3 regions of the Kitasatospora sp. NPDC001309 genome follow, and region 1 is predicted to be linked to each of the others. Evidence: riboswitches for the same ligand, from Rfam matches in the RefSeq annotation. Region 1 holds a riboswitch; each other region holds the start of a gene.
The links. A riboswitch is a leader RNA that binds a small molecule or an ion and turns the genes downstream of it on or off. The one in region 1 is predicted to bind S-adenosylmethionine.

Region 1 (2,254 bases):
GTCGGGGCGGCAAACCCGTCAGCGGCGGGTGGCGTATTCCGGGACGGTGTGCATCGGGGGGCGTTCCAGGGCCGTCACGGGGTGGGTGTGGGCGGTGAAGGCGCGGGTGTGGGGGTCGCGGGTGAACTGGGTGAGGTGGGGGTGGACGAGGTCGGCGGAGGCCTTGAGGCGGTGGGAGCGGTCGAGGCGTTCCAGGGCGGTGCGGTAGATGGTGGCGGCCATCCGGCCGAGGGCCTGGCCGTCCTGGTGGCGGTGGTGCCGCACGCCGACGTCGACCTGGGCCAGCGCGTCGAGGCCGACCTGGTCCAGGGCGTCGACCAGGAGGCCGAGTTCGACGCCGTAGCCGGTGGGGAAGGGCAGCCGTTCGAGCAGTGAGCGGCGGGCCGCGTACTCGCCGCCGAGGGGCTGGACGAAGCCGGCGAGTTCCGGCCAGTGGAGGTTGAGCAGGGGGCGGGCGACGAGTTCGGTGACCCGGCCGCCGCCGGCCGGGACGATCGCGCCGCTTTCGGTCTCGAGCGGGCGGTCGTACATGGCCTTGACCAGGTGGATGTCGGGGTCGGTGAGGAGCGGGCCGACGATGCCGGAGACGAAGGCCGGGTCGAACTCGCGCAGGTCGGCGTCGATGAAGCAGACGATGTCGCCGTGGGTGACCAGCAGGGAGCGCCAGAGCACCTCGCCCTTGCCGGGGACGGCGGGCAGCCGGGGGAGGATCCGGTCTCGGTGTTCCACCCGGGCGCCGGCCTCGGCGGCGACGGCGGCGGTGGCGTCGGTGGAGCCGGAGTCGACCACGACGAGTTCGTCGACGAGCGGGATCCGGTCCATGAGCTCGCGCCGGACGGTGCGGACGATGTCGCCGACGGTGGCCTCCTCGTCGAGGGCGGGGAGGACGACGCTGACCGTCCGGCCGGTGCGCCGTTTGGCGGCGAGGAGGGCGTCGACCGGCCGCTCGGCCGCGCTCCACGAGCGGCGGCGGAGCCAGGACGCCGCCTGTGGGAGGAGGGCGTGGGTCGGTTCGGCGGGCACGGTGACTCTCCTCGGCGGGATCGGGTGGGACGGGTCATCTCGCTTGGCGGACGGTCCCGTTCAGGGTTGGCGCCTTCGGATACAGTCTTCGTACAGCGGTCGGACCTTTGCACGCCGGGGTCGCCGCTGCGCACCACCACAATTTCACAAGCTCATCCAGAGGGACTGAGGGAACGGCCCGTTGACGTCCCGGCAACCTTCTCGCTCGGCTGTCGTTGACAGGCCCCGGCGGGACAGGTGCCAATTCCGGCCTGTGGCGCGACCGCGCCGCGGGGAAGATGAGGAGAGAGGCCTCCGCCATCATGGCTATCGACATCGCCGCACCTGTTTCCGTCGACCTCGGCCCCGCCGCCGCCCTGTCCTGTCGGGAGTGCGGAACCCGCTTCCCGCTCGGCCCCAGCTTCGCCTGTGTGGAGTGCTTCGGGCCGCTGGAGATCGCCTACGAGTTCGGCGGCGAGCGCGCCGAGGAGCTGCGCAGGCGGATCGAGTCCGGCCCCGCGTCCATCTGGCGGTACGCGCCGCTGCTGCCGGTGCCGGCCGACGTCGCCTCGAAGCCCAACCTGAACCCCGGCTGGACCCCGCTGGTGAAGGCGGACAACCTGGGCCGGGAGCTCGGGTTCACCGCGCAGCTGCACGTCAAGGACGACTCGGGCAACCCGACGCACTCGTTCAAGGACCGGGTGGTGGCCTGCGCGATCGAGGCGGCCCGGGCGTTCGGCTACACCACGCTGTCCTGCTCGTCGACCGGCAACCTGGCCGGTGCGGTGGGTGCGGCGGCGGCCCGGGCCGGGTTCCGCTCCTGCGTGTTCATCCCGCACGACCTGGAGCAGGGCAAGGTCGTGATGGCCGGGGTGTACGGCGGTGAGCTGGTCGGCATCGAGGGCAACTACGACGACGTGAACCGGTTCTGCTCGGAGCTGATCGGGGACCCGGCCGGCGAGGGCTGGGGCTTCGTCAACGTCAATCTGCGGCCGTACTACGGCGAGGGCTCCAAGACGCTGGCGTACGAGATCTGCGAGCAGCTCGGCTGGCGGCTGCCGGAGCAGATCGTCATCCCGATCGCCTCGGGCTCGCAGCTGACGAAGATCGACAAGGGTCTGCAGGAGCTGATCAAGCTGGGCCTGGTGGAGGACCGGCCGTACCGGATCTTCGGCGCCCAGGCGGAGGGCTGCTCGCCGGTGTCGGCGGCGTTCAAGGCCGGCCGGGACGTGATCAGGCCGGTGAAGCCGGA
Region 2 (2,254 bases), on a different contig from region 1:
GTGCCCACCGCCTTCAACATCCTCGGCCCGCTGACCAACCCGGCGAAGGTCACCTCGCACGCCATCGGCTGCTTCGACACCCGGCTGGCCGGGCTGATCGCCGGGGTGCTCGCCCGGCGCGGGGCGACCGCGCTGGTGTTCCGCGGCGACGACGGGCTGGACGAGCTGACCATCACCACCACCTCGCGGGTCTGGGTGGTGCGCGACGGCGTGGTCACCGAGACCACGTTCGACCCGCGGGACGTCGGCATCGAGCTGGTCGGCATCGAGGCGCTGCGCGGGGCCGACGCCGCGTACAACGCCGAGGTCGCGCGCCGGCTGCTGGCCGGGGAGCGCGGGCCGGTGCGGGACGCCGTCCTGCTGAACACGGCGGCGGCGCTGGTCGCGCTGGAGCTGGGCGACGCCCCGCTGGCGGAGCAGCTCGCGGCGGGCATGGTGCGGGCGGCCGAGGCGATCGACTCCGGCCGGGCGCAGGACCTGCTGCGGCGCTGGTCCGAGGCCACCAGCCGGATCTGAGCCGGTAGTTGAGGGCCCGTGTCGATGCGTCGGCACGGGCCCTCCGGCTGCCCGCCCCGAGCCGGAGGGGCGCGCCGAGGAGGCTGTCCGGATGGTGGATGCCTGTTTGACCGTCCGACGTACCCGACCTAGAGTCTTCGCCAGGTCATGAGTGACAGCGCGAAGCCCCAGCTCGCTGTCCGGCAACCCTCCGTCCGTGGCGGGGTGCCCTGGGTGAGGACCGGGTCGCCGGGCAAGCCGTCCGCGCGACAAGCGCGGACACCGGACGATCAGCACTCCCGGGGTCCCTTACCCGTGAAGGAGTGCATCCTCATGTCCCTCTCCCTCGGAACCACCGCCCCGCTCGCCGTCCTCGGCCACGACGTCGAGGTCCCGCTCGTCAGCGGTGAGAAGGTCGGCTACGCGGCTCTCGACTACGCGGCCAGCGCGCCGGCCCTCCAGCGGGTGTGGGAAGACGTCGCCGCCTACGCCCCCTACTACGGCAGCGTGCACCGCGGCGCCGGCTACCTCTCCCAGCTGTCCACCGACCTGTTCGAGCAGAGCCGCCGGACCGTCGCCGAGTTCCTCGACCTGCGCGAGGGCGACCAGGTGGTCTTCACCCGCGCCACCACCGACTCGCTCAACCTGCTGGCCGCCGCCGTCCCGGCCGGCACCCGGGTGTTCGCCTTCGAGACCGAGCACCACGCCTCGCTGCTGCCGTGGGCGCACGCCGGGCTGGAGGTCTGCTACCTGCGGGCGCCGCGCTCGCGGGCCGAGGCGGTGGCCGCGCTGGAGGAGGCGCTGGCCGCGGCGCCGGAGGGCCCGAAGCTGCTGTGCGTCACCGGCGCCTCCAACGTGACCGGCGAGCTGTGGCCGGTCGCCGAACTGACCGGGACCGCGCACCGGTACGGCGCCCGGGTGGTGCTGGACGCCGCCCAGCTGGCCCCGCACCACCGGGTCTCGGTGCGCGAACTGGGCGTCGACTGGATCGCCTTCTCCGGCCACAAGCTGTACGCGCCGTTCGGCGCCGGGGTGCTGGCCGGGCGCTCCGACTGGCTGGACGCGGCCGAGCCCTACCTGGCCGGCGGCGGGGCGACCCGGACGGTGGCCCGGGAGCTGGACGGCTCGGTGGCGGTGCAGTGGCACACCGGCCCGGCCCGGCACGAGGCCGGCTCGCCCAACGTCATCGGCGCCTACGCGATCGCCTCGGCCTGTCGGGCGCTCACCGAGGCCGGCTTCGACGCGCTGGAGGCCCGGGAGCGGGAGCTGGTCGAGCGGCTGACGGCGGGGCTGGCGGAGATCCCCGAGGTCCGGGTGCTGAACCTGTTCGGGGCCGGCTCGGCCCGGGTGGGCGTGCTGTCCTTCGTCGTCCAGGGCTGGAACAGCTCGCACTTCTCGGCCGCGCTGTCCGCCGAGTACGGCATCGGCGTGCGCGACGGGCTGTTCTGCGCCCACCCGCTGGTGCGCACCCTGCTCGGGGACGAGGACGTGGCGCCCTCCGAGTGCGGGGCGCCCGAGCCCTCGCTGCCCGGTGAGCGCAGCCTGAACGCGATCCGGGTGAGCTTCGGCGCCGGCACGCCGGACGAGCACGTCGAGCGCTTCCTGGCCGCGGTCCGCGAGCTGGTCTCGGACGGCGCGGCGTGGAACTACCGCAACGAGGGCGGCCGTTGCGTCGCCGACACGCGTCGCGCGAGCTGAGTCCTACTCGTCCAGGCCGAGGGCGAAGGCCGCTTCCAGGTCGTGCTGGGAGTAGGTGCGG
Region 3 (2,254 bases), on a different contig from region 1:
CTCCAGGCGCCGTACGCCGGGGGCCACTTCCTCGGCGACTACCAGGCCCTGATCACCGACGGCCACCGGATCCGCCCGGTGCTGGTGACCGCCAACAGCGGCGCCCCGCTGAACTCCACCGACGTGTACAGCGGCCGCTTCCGGCCGGACACCCTGCGCAGCCCGGGTGCGGCCGCACCGACCACCGGGGCGGCGCGCACCGGGGCGCCCGCCGCCGGCCCGCGCGCCGTGCAGCACCTGCGGCGCTGACCCGACCGGCGGCTGCCGGCGCGGAGGAGCTCCGCGCCGGCGGCCGCCCGGACCCGAGCGCTCGGGTCCGGTCCGGGCCCCGGACCGGTCACCCCACGTCAGCCGACGGCCCGGTCAGGGCCTGTTCAGTGCGTCCGTGAGGTGGCCCGCCGCCTCGATGACGGCCTGGGAGAGGCGGGCCCCCGGGTGCCGGCTGAGCCGTTCGATCGGCCCCGAGACGGAAACGGCGGCCACCACCCGGCCGGCCGGGCCCCGCACGGGCGCGGAGACGGAGGCCACGCCGGGCTCGCGCTCGCCGATCGACTGGGCCCACCCCCGGCGCCGCACCCCGCTCAGCGCGGTGGCGGTGAACCGGGCGCCCTGGAGGCCGCGGTGGAGCCGCTCGGGCTCCTCCCAGGCCAGCAGGACCTGGGCGGCGGACCCGACCTTCATCGGCAGCGCGAGGCCCACCGGCACGGTGTCCCGCAGGCCGAAGAGGCGTTCGGCGGCCGCCACGCAGATCCGGACCTCGCCCTGCCGACGGTACAGCTGGGCGGTCTCGCCGGTGACGTCGCGCAGGTGGGTGAGGACCGTGCCCGCCGCGGCCAGCAGGCGGTCCTCACCGGCCGCCGCCGAGAGCTCGGCGAGCCGCGGGCCGAGGACGAACCGGCCCTGGAGGTCCCGGCCGAGCAGCCGGTGGTGCTCCAGTGCGACGGCGATCCGGTGGGCGGTCGGCCGGGCCAGCCCGGTGGCGTCGACCAGCCCGGCCAAGGTGGCCGGACCGGCCTCCAGGGTGCCGAGGATCGAGGTGATCTTGTCGAGCACGCCGACGCCGCTCGTGTTCTCCATGGACGGGTACTCCAGTCTCAGATCCCGTGAGCGACGGGTGGGTACGGCTCACGGGCGCTCCGGTGGGGTGGGAGCGGGGTGGTCAGCGGAAACAGGCCTGCGGGAACAGCAGATCGCCTGCGCCGAGCACGAAACGGGTACGCGAAAGGGCCGGGGCGGGAAGCGCCCGGGCGAAGGACAGCACTGAGAGCACCGTGTCTCCTCATCTTCCCCGCGCCACGTTGGCGACAGGCCGGAGTTGGCACTGACCCCGGACGGCACGGCGCGTACTTCGGACGCCGGGTCGAACGGGGAGTTGCCGGGGCTTCGTAGGGCCGGTCCCTCCACCCCTCTGGATGATTCGCGAAGAACCATACAAGATTTCCCGGCCGCCCCGCCAAACCCTTTCCCGACCGCCCCTCGACCCGGAGCCCGCCGGGGTCCTTGACCACGGATGATTTAGATTTCTAAACTATTTCCATGACTGCGACCCCGGCCACCTCAGCGCCCCCGAAGAAGCCGCTCAGGTTCAGAATCGGCATCGCGCTCCTCATCCTGAGCGCCCTGACCTACGTGGCCGTCCTCGTCATCCTCTTCCTCCCGCTGGAGTCCGGCACCAAGGCCGCCGCCTTCGGCGGGACGCTCGTGGTCGCCGAGACCTGCGCCCTCATCGGCATGGCGGGCGTCGGCAAGGAGGCCGTCCGGGCAGTCCGGTCCCGCCTGGGGCTCAGGAGGCGCAGCCGCGCCGCCGAGCAGCCGCCGACCACGGACTGACGGGCCCGATGGACACCGGAGAAAGACCCGACAGCGCCGACCTGCACGCCCGCATCACCCGGATCGACCGGCTCTTCGCGGACCTGTGGGTCCTCTCGGAACGGCACGCGCCCCGCTACGGCGACTTCGGGCTCACCGCCCAACAGCACCTCGTGCTCGCGCGGATCGTGGCCGACCCGGGCATCACCCCCAAGGACCTGGCCGAGCACCTGGGCGTGTCCAGGGGCGCCGTCAGCCAGCACCTGGCGCGCCTGGAGGAGGACGGCTACCTCTCCCGGCGGCGCAGCCCCCAGGACGGACGCGTCCACGTCCTCCGCCTGGAGGCCCGCGGCGCGGCCTACCGGCAGGCCGTGCTCCGGTACGAGCGGGAGCTCCACGACGCCTACGTCGCGAAGCTCTCGGCCGCGGACATGGCGGAGATCGA

Region 2: it holds a riboswitch for S-adenosylmethionine, as region 1 does, so the genes downstream of both, ACFY2K_RS41630 (aminotransferase class V-fold PLP-dependent enzyme) here and thrC (threonine synthase) in region 1, are expected to answer to the same signal.
Region 3: it holds a riboswitch for S-adenosylmethionine, as region 1 does, so the genes downstream of both, ACFY2K_RS16570 (IclR family transcriptional regulator) here and thrC (threonine synthase) in region 1, are expected to answer to the same signal.

What each region holds. Positions count from the first base shown of each region.
Region 1 is NZ_JBIAXC010000028.1:6,042-8,295, forward strand. It holds gene ACFY2K_RS25810 (glucosyl-3-phosphoglycerate synthase) at 19-1,023, opposite strand; SAM riboswitch class I at 1,173-1,308, shown strand; gene thrC (threonine synthase) at 1,326-2,254, shown strand, end outside.
Region 2 is NZ_JBIAXC010000077.1:17,791-20,044, reverse strand. It holds gene trpD (anthranilate phosphoribosyltransferase) at 1-516, shown strand, start outside; SAM riboswitch class IV at 660-777, shown strand; gene ACFY2K_RS41630 (aminotransferase class V-fold PLP-dependent enzyme) at 829-2,193, shown strand; gene ACFY2K_RS41625 (Lrp/AsnC ligand binding domain-containing protein) at 2,197-2,254, opposite strand, start outside.
Region 3 is NZ_JBIAXC010000014.1:23,443-25,696, forward strand. It holds gene ACFY2K_RS16565 (neuraminidase (sialidase)) at 1-249, shown strand, start outside; gene ACFY2K_RS16570 (IclR family transcriptional regulator) at 364-1,077, opposite strand; SAM riboswitch class I at 1,277-1,419, opposite strand; gene ACFY2K_RS16575 (transporter suffix domain-containing protein) at 1,537-1,830, shown strand; gene ACFY2K_RS16580 (MarR family winged helix-turn-helix transcriptional regulator) at 1,839-2,254, shown strand, end outside.